Regions from separate parts of the Janthinobacterium paucivorans genome, predicted to be linked through region 1. Evidence: predicted binding sites of a transcription regulator. Region 1 holds the regulator's gene; each other region holds the start of a gene.
What was found. The regulator FNR, encoded in region 1, switches genes on or off when oxygen is low (the NO sensors DNR and NnrR bind a similar motif). The targets are predictions, from matches to a motif close to TTGATNNNNATCAA.
Positions count from the first base shown of each region.

Region 2: a site for FNR is predicted at 2,275-2,288, ahead of ACQ4V8_RS13455 (ribonucleoside triphosphate reductase). Genes of this name have one in related genera too.
Region 3: a site for FNR is predicted at 1,763-1,776, ahead of ACQ4V8_RS07685 (glycine-rich domain-containing protein). Genes of this name have one in related genera too.

Region 1 is NZ_JBNYXR010000011.1:114,261-118,540, reverse strand. It holds gene ccoG (cytochrome c oxidase accessory protein CcoG) at 1-900, shown strand, start outside; gene ACQ4V8_RS14720 (FixH family protein) at 1,048-1,572, shown strand; gene fnr (fumarate/nitrate reduction transcriptional regulator Fnr) at 1,698-2,456, opposite strand; gene ACQ4V8_RS14710 (response regulator) at 2,696-4,280, shown strand, end outside.
Region 2 is NZ_JBNYXR010000010.1:7,314-11,593, forward strand. It holds gene ACQ4V8_RS13445 (anaerobic ribonucleoside-triphosphate reductase activating protein) at 1-245, opposite strand, end outside; gene nrdD (anaerobic ribonucleoside-triphosphate reductase) at 235-435, opposite strand; gene ACQ4V8_RS13455 (ribonucleoside triphosphate reductase) at 432-2,180, opposite strand; gene ACQ4V8_RS13460 (hypothetical protein) at 2,468-2,695, opposite strand; gene ubiU (ubiquinone anaerobic biosynthesis protein UbiU) at 2,856-3,893, shown strand; gene ubiV (ubiquinone anaerobic biosynthesis protein UbiV) at 4,009-4,280, shown strand, end outside.
Region 3 is NZ_JBNYXR010000005.1:35,654-39,933, forward strand. It holds gene ACQ4V8_RS07675 (hypothetical protein) at 96-368, shown strand; gene ACQ4V8_RS07680 (hypothetical protein) at 607-846, shown strand; gene ACQ4V8_RS07685 (glycine-rich domain-containing protein) at 934-1,647, opposite strand; gene ACQ4V8_RS07690 (sensor histidine kinase) at 1,847-3,700, opposite strand; gene ACQ4V8_RS07695 (glutamine--tRNA ligase/YqeY domain fusion protein) at 3,917-4,280, opposite strand, start outside.

The DNA.
Region 1 (4,280 bases):
GTCGGCTATTTCACGCCGATCAAGGAACTGGCGCACGAGGTGATCACCCTCGATTTCGGTCCCTGGGAATGGTTCTGGGTCTTGTTCTACAGCCTGGCAACCTACGGCAACGCGGGCTGGCTGCGCGAGCAGGTGTGCAAATACATGTGCCCCTACGCGCGCTTCCAGAGCGCCATGTTCGACCAGGATACCCTGATCATCACCTACGATGCCAAACGCGGCGAACCGCGTGGTGCCATGAGCAAGAAGGCCGGCAACAACGACAAGCTGGGCGACTGCATCGACTGCACCCTGTGCGTGCAAGTGTGTCCGACCGGCATCGATATTCGCAACGGCCTGCAGTATGAATGCATCGGCTGCGCCGCCTGCGTCGATGCCTGCAACAGCGTGATGGATAAGGTCGACCGGCCGCGCGGACTGGTACGCTACAGTACCGACCATGCGATGGAAAACAACTTCAGTTCGCAGCAAATCCGCCAGCGCGCCACGCGCCCGCGCGTACTGATCTACACCGCCATCCTGGGGCTGATCATCATCGCCGTGTGTACCTCACTGGCCCTGCGCACCCCCCTGAAAATGGACGTCATCCGCGACCGCGGTTCGATGGGTCGCGAAGTGGAAGACGGCATGGTCGAGAACGTTTACCGCTTGCAAATCATGAATACCTCGGAGCAAACTCAGCATTTTAAAATCAGCGTTTCCGGCTTGCCGGGCCTGACCTTGCTGACGCGCGAAGAGGTGACGTTACAGCCGACGGAAACGCTGGGCTGGCCCATCCGCCTGCGCGTGCCGCACGGTGTCGGCGAGAAGGGCTCGAACAAGATTGCCATCGAATTGCACTCGCTGGACAACCCAGCGTTGCATGTGCGTGAAGGCGCGGTATTCATCGTGCCGCGCTAAGGTTGATGTTGGGGTCAGATCCCTCGGGTCTGACCCCGGCATTTCGCCGTTGGGCCAGCATCAAACATGCGTTAGCTTTACTTTATTTTCAACCCAGAAGCAAAAGCTGGGGTCAGGCCCAAAGGGCCTGCCCTCAAGGAGAACAAAATGTCCGACAGCCTCAAGCTGCAAGCACCCGTTGCACCATGGTACAAGCATCGCTGGCCTTGGCTGCTGATGATAGGTCCCGGCCTGTCCATGGTCGTTGGCAGCTGCATGGCGTATATCGCGTTTACGCAGCCCGATGCGCTGGTGGTGGGCGATTATTACAAGCAAGGTAAGGCCATCAACCAGGACTTGCGACGCGATACGGTCGCCAGCAAGCTGGCGATGGCTACCAGCCTGTCCTATGACGTGGCGTCGGCGCGTCTCAGTGGTTCCGTGCGCAGCGTCGGCAAGGCTTACCAGGGTCCGTTGCAGCTGCACCTGGCGCATGCGACCCTGCCGGAAAAAGATATCAAGCTACTGGTGCAGCCCGATGCGGCCGGCAACTTCTCAGTAGCGCTACCGATGCTAGAGCGCAGCCGCTGGCAAGTGCTGGTGGAAAACGACAAACGCGAGTGGCGCCTGTCCGGCATCTGGACCTGGCCACTGCAGCGCAGCATCGCGCTGCAGGCGGATGCAGAGCTATAACGTACAGCGCCGGGAAAAAACCGTAGCGAGCGGCAGTGATTTGTGGCTAAGAGCGCAGCTGTGCTAGAGCACAGCGAGCATCGCAGGCCGCAAAGCGCGACGCGCAGCAGGTTTTGACGGTGCTATTATTTGCAGACGTCCGTGCCGGCCGTAATGGCCTTCAATATTGCCGGCTGCAAGATCTCGATCTCGCGGTTGGAAACGCGCAGCCAGCCTTCCTTCTTAAACTTCGACAATAAGCGGCTGACGCTCTCGATGGTCAACCCCAGGTAGTTACCAATTTCCTCGCGCGACATGCGCAGCTGAAATTTGCTGGCCGAATAGCCGCGCGCTTCATAACGCGAAGCCAGGTTGACGATAAAGGCGGCAAAACGCTGGGTCGCCTGCATATTGCCCAGTAACAGCATGACACTTTGCTCGCGCGTGATTTCCTGACTCATCATGCGATGGAAATGGCGCAGCAAGGTTGGCATATTACCCAGCAATTGTTCCAGGCTGGAAAATGGAATTTCACACACTTCACTATCTTCCAGCGCCACCGCATTACAGTGGTGGCGGTCGGCGCTGATGGCATCCATGCCCAGCAGTTCGCCGGCCATCTGAAAACCCGTCACTTGCTCTTCGCCGCCAGGATTGATCTGGTACGTCTTGAAATGCCCCAGACGAATCGCGTACAAGTTCTGGAACGAATCGCCGATGCGAAACAGCGAGGCACCACGCACAATCTTGCGACGACGGCCGATGATCTGGTCTAGCCTGTCCATGTCGCCCACATCGAGACCCATCGGCAGGCACAATTGATGCATGCTGCAAGTCGAACATCGCGCACGCAATGCTTCCACGTTCACTGCGGGCAAGGTGAGAGTGAGGAGCGCTTCAGTCATGTCGGTACCTTTTAGAAAATGCAATGACAAGTTTACTGCATACAGAGTTGCCGTGTGCCAATTTCAGCGTAATTTCGGTGAATAAACGACGTCCATCCTTTAATTATATGGCAACATCGTCAAAAGCCCATACGGGGAGGGCAATTTACTCAGCGCCGCTTGCAAAGTTAATGTATTGATAGGAGAATTCTTGAAGGCGTTATCTGCCGTCTGTGCCGCCCGGTACTCAAAAGGACATCATGAAGCCTCTCGGCATTAAAGCAAAAGTCGCCCTGGCCACCAGCCTGACCTCGATCGCCATGATCGCGCTGGTCACCATGATCCAGGTGCAGCACATGCGCGACGACTTCAGCCAAGTACTGCTGGGCCAGCAATACTCGCTGATCACGCGTACCGCTGCCGAGCTCGACGACAAGCTGGGCATGCTGCTGCAGATTGTCACCCTGACGGCCAGGCAGCAGCCGCCGGAATTGATCGCACAGCCCGCCCAATTGCGCCAATACTATACGCGGCGCTCGATGCTAGTCCTGTTCGACGATGTACTGGTGCTCGACGCGCAAGGCGCCATCGTGGCCGACATGCCGCTCGTCAAGGGGCGTGCAGGCATCAACGTCACCGAGCGCGAGTATTTCCAGACCGTCCTGCGCACGCGCCTACCCATGATCACCGAGCCAATGCTGAGCAAGTCGAGCGGCATGCCCATCGTGCAAATGGTCGCACCCGTCATGGCCGCCGATGGCCAGGTGGCCGGCATGGTGGTCGGCGTGCTGCGTTTGTACAAGGACAACCTGCTGGGGCGCCTGCGCTCGGAAAAAATCGGCAAGAACGGCTATTACTCGATTCTCACGCGCGGCGCCGTGCCGCGCTACGTGCTGCACCCCGACCCCAGCCGTTTGCTGCAGCCGCGCCAGCCGGACACCAATCTGGCGACCACCGCGCTGCTGAAACAAGATGGCGAAGGCAGCATGATCAGCACCGACAGCCGCGGCATCACGGCCGTCAACAGCTTCAAGCGCCTGAAATCGGTGAACTGGCTGCTGGCTACCTCGCTGCCCGTCGATGATGCCTTCGAGCCGTTCGATGGTGTGCTGTACCGGCTGGTGCTGTGGGGTATCCTCGCTTCGCTGCTGGCCGCTTTTGTTCTGGGCTGGCTTACCGTGCGCCTGCTGTCGCCGCTGGTACGCCTGCGCGACACCCTGCAAGCGCTGCGCACTAGCGGTAGTCGTTTCAGCCCGGTACCGGTGCGGCAGCGCGACGAGATCGGCGAACTGACGGAAGCGTTCAACGACCTAATGAGCGAACGCGATCGCCTGCAGCAAGAGCTCGAAGCACGCGCGGAGGAGTTGGAACAGGAGCGCGACCGGGCCGAGGCGGCCAACCGCGCAAAGAGCGACTTCGTAGCCAATATGAGTCATGAAATCCGCACACCCCTCAATGCCGTGCTGGGCATGGTGTACCTGCTGGGAAATACCAAGCTCGACACGGAACAGCGCAAGTATTTGACCATGGTGCGCGTGGCGGGCCAATCACTGCTGGGCATCCTCAACGACGTGCTCGATTATTCGAAGATCGAAGCGCGTCGCATGGAATTGTCGCCCGTCGAGTTCGACCTCGATGAAGTCATGAATTCCCTGGCCACGACGATGACCATGAATGCGGGTAAAAAGGAGCTGGAACTGGCCATCGCCGTCGAGCCCGACGTGCCGCGGTGCCTGGTAGGCGACGCCCAGCGCCTGCTACAAATCCTCGTCAACCTCGCTGGCAACGCCATCAAGTTTACCGAGAACGGCGAAGTGGTGGTGGCCGTCAGCAAAGCCGAAAGCG
Region 2 (4,280 bases), on a different contig from region 1:
GGGTCCATGCACGCTTCGCCGCCGCTGAAGACGACGGCGTCGAGCAGGCCGACGCGGCGGCGCAGCCAAGCCAGCACGTCGCGCCAGGACATGGCGCCCTCGGGCGTGCGCCGCTGCAAATGGGGATTGTGGCAATAGCGGCAACGCCAGGGGCAGCCCTGCACGAAGACCACGGCCGCCAGCTTGCCCGGATAGTCGGTGGCGGAAAAGGGCGTGAGGCCCCCCACTTTCAGTTCAACTGCCATCGCGGGCGGGCTGGTCAAGCCGGGCGCTTGCTTGCGTAAAATACTGGCGCTCATGGAATTCGCCCTGCTTGCCGATGTTGAACGAGGCGACGGGGCGGTGATAGCCCATCACCCGGGTCCAGATTTCGCAGCGCTGGCGTTCGCTGTCGAGCAGGCTGATGGCGGGAGTGAAGTCGGGACGTGTATTCATGGCGTTTCCTCGAGTGATGCAGCAGGGTGGGCTTGCTTGCGGGCGATCAGCTCCGCGTCGCAGGTGGGGCAGAATGTATGTTTGCCGGCCAGGTAGCCGTGGCGTGGGCAGATGGAAAACGTGGGCGTGAGCGTGATGTAGGGCAGCGAAAAGCGGCTCAGGGCGCGCTTTACCAGCTCGCGGCAGGCGTTGGCGTCCGAGAGCGCTTCCGTCATGTACAGGTGCAGTACCGTGCCGCCCGTATATTTGCGCTGCAGTGTGTCCTGCATGGCCAAAGCCTCGAACGGGTCGTCCGTGTAGCCCACGGGCAGCTGCGACGAGTTCGTGTAATACGGCTGCTCGGGCGTGCCCGCCTGCACGATGGCCGGATAGCGTTTGCGGTCTTCGCGGGCAAAGCGGTACGTGGTGCCCTCGGCCGGTGTCGCTTCCAGGTTGTACATGTGGCCCGTCTCTTCCTGGAATGCCACCATGCGGGCGCGCACATGGTCGAGCAGGCGTACGGCCAGCGCATGGCCTTGCGGCGTCGTGATGTCATACGCGTCGCTGCTGAAATTGCGGATCATCTCGTTGATGCCATTGACCCCCAGCGTGGAAAAGTGGTTGCGCAGGGTGCCCAGGTAGCGCTGCGTGTAGGGGAACAAGCCTTGCTGCATCAGGTCCTCGATGGTGCGGCGCTTGATTTCCAGGCTGACTTTGCCCAGTTCCAGCAGGCGGTCCAGGTCAGCCAGCAGCGCCACTTCATCGCCGCGCCACAGGTGGCCCAGGCGCGCGCAGTTGATGGTCACCACGCCCAGGGAACCGGTCTGCTCGGCGGAGCCGAACAGGCCATTGCCCCGCTTAAGCAGCTCGCGCAAGTCCAGTTGCAATCGGCAGCACATGGAGCGGATCATGTTCGGCTTGAGTTCCGAATTGATGAAATTCTGGAAGTAGGGCAAGCCGTAGCGTGCCGTCATCTCGAACAGCCGTTCGGCATTCTCGCTATGCCAGTCGAAGTCCTCGGTAATGTTATAGGTGGGGATGGGAAAGGTGAAGACGCGGCCCTTGGCGTCGCCCGCCATCATGATCTCGATATACGCGCGGTTGATCATGTCCATCTCCGCCTGCAGCTCGCCATAGCTGAAGTCCATCTCCTGGCCGGCGATGACGGGAATCTGCTGGCGCAGGTCGTCCGGGCAAACCCAGTCAAAAGTGAGGTTGGTAAACGGCGTCTGCGTGCCCCAGCGCGATGGCACGTTGAGGTTGAAGATCAGCTCCTGCATGCATTGGCGCACGTCTTCGTAGCGCAGGCTGTCCTTGCGGATGTAGGGCGCCATATAGGTGTCGAAGGAGCTGAACGCCTGCGCGCCGGCCCATTCGTTTTGCAGGGTGCCGAGGAAATTGACGATCTGGCCGACAGCGCTCGACATGTGTTTCGGCGGGCCTGACTCAACTTTTCCTGGTACACCGTTCAAGCCTTCATGCAGCAGTGTACGCAGCGACCAGCCGGCGCAATAGCCGGCCAGCATGTCGAGGTCGTGGATGTGCAGCGCCGCTTCGCGGTGCGCCGCGCCCACTTCCGGCGGATACACCTGGTCCAGCCAGTAGTTGGCGATGACCTTGCCCGACACATTGAGGATCAGGCCACCGAGGGAGTATCCCTGGTTAGCGTTGGCGTTGACGCGCCAGTCGCGCCGCTCCAGGTATTCATTGATGGACGCGGCGACATCGACCTGGCCGCGTGTGGGGGAAACTGCATTTGTCACCATGGAACCTCCAATAAACACAACATACGGTGTTTTTTGAAGACTATCGACTAAATGTAGTGATGTCAAAGGTGGCGTGCAAGCGCTGTGCGTATCCTTGATCCAGGTGAAAAAACCACCTCAGGCGGTAATGCCGTTCAGTTAAGGATTTTGGCGTGATTTATGAGCGCCAGTAAATTCGCTAACCCCAGAGGCAAAGAGCTGGGGTCGGACCCTCAGGGTCCGACCCCTGTCCTGGTTCTTGGGCTAAAAATAGCATCACTAACACACTAACTGAACGGCATTACGCCTCAGGCGGTTTTGTTCCAGCGCGTTTCGCGCAGGACCAGCCAGCTCGCGCAAAAGAAGGCGGCGATGCTGGTGACAGAGGTGGGCAGCACCCGGGCGCAGATTTCCAGCGGCGTATAGGTGCTCCAGCTGGCCATGCGCGCCTCGAAGATGGCGACCTGCTGCAACTGCGGCCGTTGGCGGCGCGCGAACACGGTCAGCAGGAAAATCAGCAGCGCTTTGCGGGGCATGGTGGGCCTTCAAACAGGAGGAAAGATGGGCATTTTACAGCCAGGTCAAGCAAGTTGAAGGTGCGCCAGCCATGCATGTATTCCTTCACCTGCATCAACGACTGGGCAGCATGGGCGGGGCTATAGTGTGCACCTGAGCCGATACAGGACTGAGAACAGCATGATGCTTGAAGCAACCACCGCCCCCTGCGTAGCCGGACCATTGGAACTGGTTTGCCCTGCCGGCAGCTTGCCCGCCCTGAAAGCGGCCGTCGATAATGGCGCCGACACCGTTTATCTGGGCTTTCGCGACGCCACCAATGCGCGCAATTTCGCCGGCCTCAACTTCGACGAGAAGGCCATCGCCGAGGGGGTGCGCTACGCCCACCAGTACGGACGCAAGGTGCTGCTGGCACTAAATACCTATCCGCAGGCGCATAACTGGGCCGTGTGGCGCAGCGCCATCGACCGCGCCGCCGCGTCGGGCATCGACGCCATAATCGTCGCCGATCCAGGTCTGATGGCCTACGCCGCCCAGCACCAGCCGCAGCTGCGCCTGCACCTGTCGGTGCAGGGCTCGGCCACGAATTATGAAGCCATCAACTTCTATCACGAACACTTCGGCATCTCCCGCGCCGTGCTGCCGCGCGTGCTGTCGATGGCGCAGGTGGAACAACTGATCAGCAAGACCGCGGTGGAGATCGAGGTGTTCGGCTTCGGCAGCTTGTGCGTCATGGTCGAAGGGCGCTGCGCACTGTCGTCGTATGCGACGGGCGAGGCGCCGAACACCCACGGCGTATGCTCGCCAGCGAAGGCCGTGCGCTGGCTGGAAACACCGAACGGTCTGGAGTCGCGCTTGAACGGCGTGCTGATCGAGCGCTACGCACCGGCTGAAAACGCCAGCTATCCGACTCTGTGCAAGGGGCGTTTCGACGTCAATGGCGAAGTGTATTACGCGATCGAGGAGCCGGCCAGCTTGAATACCCTGGCGCTGCTGCCGCAACTGATCGCCATGGGCGTGCGTGCCGTGAAAATCGAAGGGCGCCAGCGCAGTCCCGCCTACGTGGCGCAGGTGACGCGCGTGTGGCGTGAAGCGATTGACGCCTGCCGAGAAGGTCATCCGCGCTACGCCGTCAAGCCGGCCTGGATGGCGGCCATGGACAAGCTGGCCGAGGGTCAGCAGCACACTCTGGGCGCTTACCATCGCTCCTGGAAATAGCAAAACCTGCCGCGCATCCCGGGGCGCGGCCCCGTGCTCAAGCACGGCTGCGCTTCTCGGCCTCGCTGCGAGCCGCTCGCTACGGTTTTGTAACTTAAAAGATACTGGAAAAGGCATGCTGAAACTCTCTTTGGGCCCTTTGCTGTACTACTGGCCGCGCGCCACCGTCTTCGAGTTTTACCAACAGATCGCCGGCAGCGCCGTCGATATCGTGTATCTGGGCGAAACCGTATGCTCGCGCAGGCACGAGCTGCGCCTGGCCGACTGGCTCGATATCGCCGACATGCTTGCTGCAAGCGGCAAGGAAGTGGTGTTGTCGACGCAAGCGCTGATCGAGGCGGGCAGCGAACTGGCGATCCTGCGCCGCATCACGGGCAATGGCCGCTA
Region 3 (4,280 bases), on a different contig from region 1:
TGGCGATATGCTGAGCAATGTCGTCACGCGTCCAGGCTATTTGTGGCCAGCACTATCATGAGCGTGACGTTGTTTGCCGTCAGCAGGAGCGAGCCATGCGAACTGCGAGTCATCCCAGCAAGGAAGAAGTGCGCGCCTATATGCGTGGCCGCGAATATGCGCAGCAGCCGCCGCCGCCGCCCGATGAAATTCGCCGGCAACTGGCCTGGTGCCGCATACACGCCTCCCCCTATACCTGCCTGACGATCACCCCGGCCGGCGTGGCAGCGCAAGGCTGGTATTTGGCTGCCGACATGGCTCGCCTGAGCACGCTCATGGCGCTGGTCTGGCTGGTACGCAGCGGTATTGCGTATTTAAAAAATGCATGACTTGCAGCAAATTTTCCTGATTTGAGTTATCCTCTAGCACATCGAACGTGCGTCAATTCTCTTCAATTGTCACAATTTTGCTTTAAGTTACGCAAAAATCAACAATAGCGTGTATTATATCGTTTGTGGCGTAAAGGCCGCATAAGTGATGGCGCTTTTTAGTGTGTTTACCCTGAATTATTGCAAAAGAGACATTCTGTCTCTTTGTGCACCAATACAACAAGTACGGATTTTGATCATGTCTCTCAAACAAATTACCTCTTTGCCTACCTACAACCCGAATCGCGTGCTCGATGCGATCATCGACAAGCTGCAACTGAAAAACGATGCCGCCCTGTCGCGAGCGCTGGAAGTGGCGCCACCTGTGATCAGCAAGATTCGTCATAATACCTTGCCGATCGGCGCCACGATCCTCATCCGCATGCATGAAATCAGCGATTTCAGCATTCGTGAATTGCGCGAGTTGATGGCTGCCTAAGAGCACCTGACAGACGGCAAACTGAGAGGTGCCGTCTGGGTAAGACAGGCTTGCCGCGTGCGGTAGCCGCAGCTGTTTTGCGCAGTTCTATTGCGGGTCGCGGTTCAAGACCGGACGATCGATATAGAAACGCCGCATTTCCGCGCCAGTCGTGGATGATTTGACTATTGCGCCGGCCAAGGTGGCAGGCGCGCTGGAAAATGCGGTATTGGCAGTTCCTGTTGCGCGGCCCGAATACGCCGTCGCTTGCACCGCTGCACTGGAAAATGCTGTTTGTACGGCCCTTCCCGAATACGCCATCGTCTGCACCGCTGCGCTGGAAAACGCCGTTTGCACGGCACGCCCCGAATACGCGGCCTGCACCGCCCTTCCTGAATACGCCGCCTGCACGGCACGCCCCGAATACGCCGTTTCTGCGCGGATATAATCTTCCCCGAACGTTTGCTCATACAACTGCTTCATGCGTTCGCCCACGCGCTGGTGCGCCGCTTCGTCGTCTTCGCCACGCAGGCCGATGTACGGGAAATGATGGAGGAAATAGCCGAAGACCTGGTCGCAGTCGGCCGCATACTTCAGGGTGTCGAGGATGTGGTAATGCCAGAAGGTATCGACGTCCATCAGTGGCGCCGTTTCTTCTTGCGGAAACTGTTTCATCAGGATCAGGAAGCGTCGGTATTCGAATTCCACCGCATTTGCCTTCTCCAGGCTCCATCCTTCGCCTGACTCCCGGTGCATCAACTTGACCTTGATCGCCTCCAAATTCAAATCGGCAATTGCCTTGAAACTGTCGTTCGTATTCATGAGTATCCTTTGGTAAACAGTGTTGTGGGCAATACAGTGCAACAAGCAAGAGCGCTGGTGTGTACTCCTTGTCAATGGTCGAGGCATGCCTGGCCCATGGCGGGCAGGCGCTGAGTTGTTCTGCATTAATATTGCATCTAATTGCAGAATACGCAAATTGTGCTTGCTGCTTGCTGCAGGCAGGAACTGCCTGTCAGGCCTAGGCCCGGCGTTCGTCTTGGTAGGGAAACGCGCTAGCGTCTGCGTTCAGCGGCACGCTGACACGCACGCTCATGCCGGCACCGGGACTGCTTTCTATGTAGAAAGTGCCACCCAGTAACTTGATACGCTCCTCGATCCCCACCAGGCCAAACGAGCCCGGCTTGTTGCGTCCGTTGATCGCCGCGCCCACGCCGTTGTCGCTGACGCTCAGCGAGACGCTGTCGTGGCACTTTTCCAGCTTGACTTGCACGCGGCTGGCATTGGCATGCTGGAAAACATTGCTGAGCGACTCTTGCAAGATACGGAACAGGGCCGTGGCGCACTCGTCGCTCAAAAAAATGTCGTCATGGCTTTCGCTTACTTCGCAGGCGATGCCCGTGCGCCGACAAAATTGCGTCACCTGCCATTCGACGCTTGCATTCACGCCCAGGTCCAGCACGGTAGGGCGCAAGTCATTGATGATATGGCGCACGCTCTTGATGGTAGCGTCGATCTGCGCCAGGGTCGAGCGGGCGCGGGCGTTCAAGCGTGGGTGATGGCGCTGCGTGCGCGAGGCCAGCATGTCGGCATCGATGCGCAAGACCAGCAGGTTCTGTCCCAGGTCGTCGTGGATTTCGCGCGCGATGCGCTTGCGCTCTTCTTCCTTGGCCCGGTCGGCGTGGGCGGCCAGGCGGCGCAGTTTCTGGTGCGACAGCTGCAGACGGATCTGGCTGGCGCGCAATTCCTGCGTCATGCCCATCGCCATCTGGACGGCCCTCTGGCGCGACGAGGCCATGGTATGGAACAGCATGTACAGCAGCATGGTGCCGCTAAAGCCGGTCAGCAGGGCCAGCCAAGGCAGGAAGGTTTCAAAGCGCGTATATAGCTCGCTCTTGCGCACGCTGAACATTGCTTGCCACACGCGGCCATTGTGCTCGATTAGCTTCGTGCTGCTCAGATATTGCCCCGAGTTGCTGGGTAGCCACCAGGGTATCTGCACGTCCGCCGTCGTACTGTCGAAGATGGGGCGCATCGTGTGTGGCAAGTCCAGCGGCTTGTCCAGCTGTCCAGGCGTCCGGGAGCCGATATCGAACAGAGTCAGGCGGACATTGCGTACCGGCATGTCGGCCAGTGCGGTGCGTATCATCGTCACCAGGTCGTAGCCGATGCCGACGGAACCCTGGTAGGCCGCGCGCCTTTGCGCCACGGTGTCGGTCGGCATGCCGAAGCGGTACACGGGCAGGCGCATGGCCATGCCCGTCAGTTGCGGCTGGCTTTGCATCGGCACGGGCACGCCGGAGTTGCTGATCTGCCCCGAATCGCGCGACTGCGCCAGCACTTCAGCGATCAGGGCGCGCTCGGCGATGTCGTAGCCGTATTTGTCCGGGGTGCTGGCAATCGGCGCGAGGTACACCAGCACGGAATAACGGGGGCGTGGGGCCGGTGGATGGATGGCAAACGCCGGATAGCCGTCGCGCCCGGGCGGATAGTCGCGCTGCATGGCCGCTTCGAAGGCGGCACGCTGTGCATGCTCGAGCGCCCGGCTGTAATTGAGATTCATCACGCCCGGGTAGTTCTGTGGCAAGGCCATGTTCGCCACGTAGCGGTGGAATTGCTCGCGGCTCACGTGCTCGTTGGCGCGGAACAGGCTGGCCGTGCCGCGCAGCAGGTTGGCATATGACTTGAGGCGCGATGTGATGTTTTTCTGGCTAGTGCGCGTCAGATTATTGAACAGGTCGCTGGCGTCGTTTTCGATCGACAGCGAGGCGGCCATGTAGAACAGTATGCCCACCATCACCGAGAGCATCAAGCCGAGCTGCCAGAGCGGTCCTTTTTCAACAGGTAGGGGGCGTTCGCCGGCAATAGAAGACATCGCAATGCGCATCAGGAAGAGGAATCGGGTACGGCCTGTGCGGGCGAGGCGGTATTCGCGGGCACAAGGACTATCGAAATTGCAAATTGCAAATTGCAAATTTCCTAATAGCTGCCTAATATACAAAATTATCCTGATGATAGTCAACAGGCAATGTTTCTCTCTGAAGCGAAAAAAAAACCGCCGCAGCGGTTTTTTTGTGAGCGACGAGAAGGCTTATTTTGCCGGCTGCCAGCTATCCTTCAGGGTGACGATGCGGTTGAAGACAGGCTTGCCAGGCTGGCTGTCAACGCGGTCGGCTGCGAAGTAGCCGTGGCGCTCGAATTGGAAGCGCTGTTCTGGCTGGGCCAGTTCTGCGCCCGGTTCCAGCCATGCTTGCACGACTTCCTTGGCCAGCGGATTCAAAGCCAGCTTGAAGTCCTTGCCGCCCGCGTCCGGCTGTGCGTCGGTAAACAGGCGGTCGTACAGGCGTACTTCGGCGGGAATCGCCGTCGGCGCGCTGATCCAGTGCATATTGCCCTTGACCTTGTAGTTGGCGCTGCCTTCGGTACCCGACTTGCTGTCCGGGAAATAGGTGCAA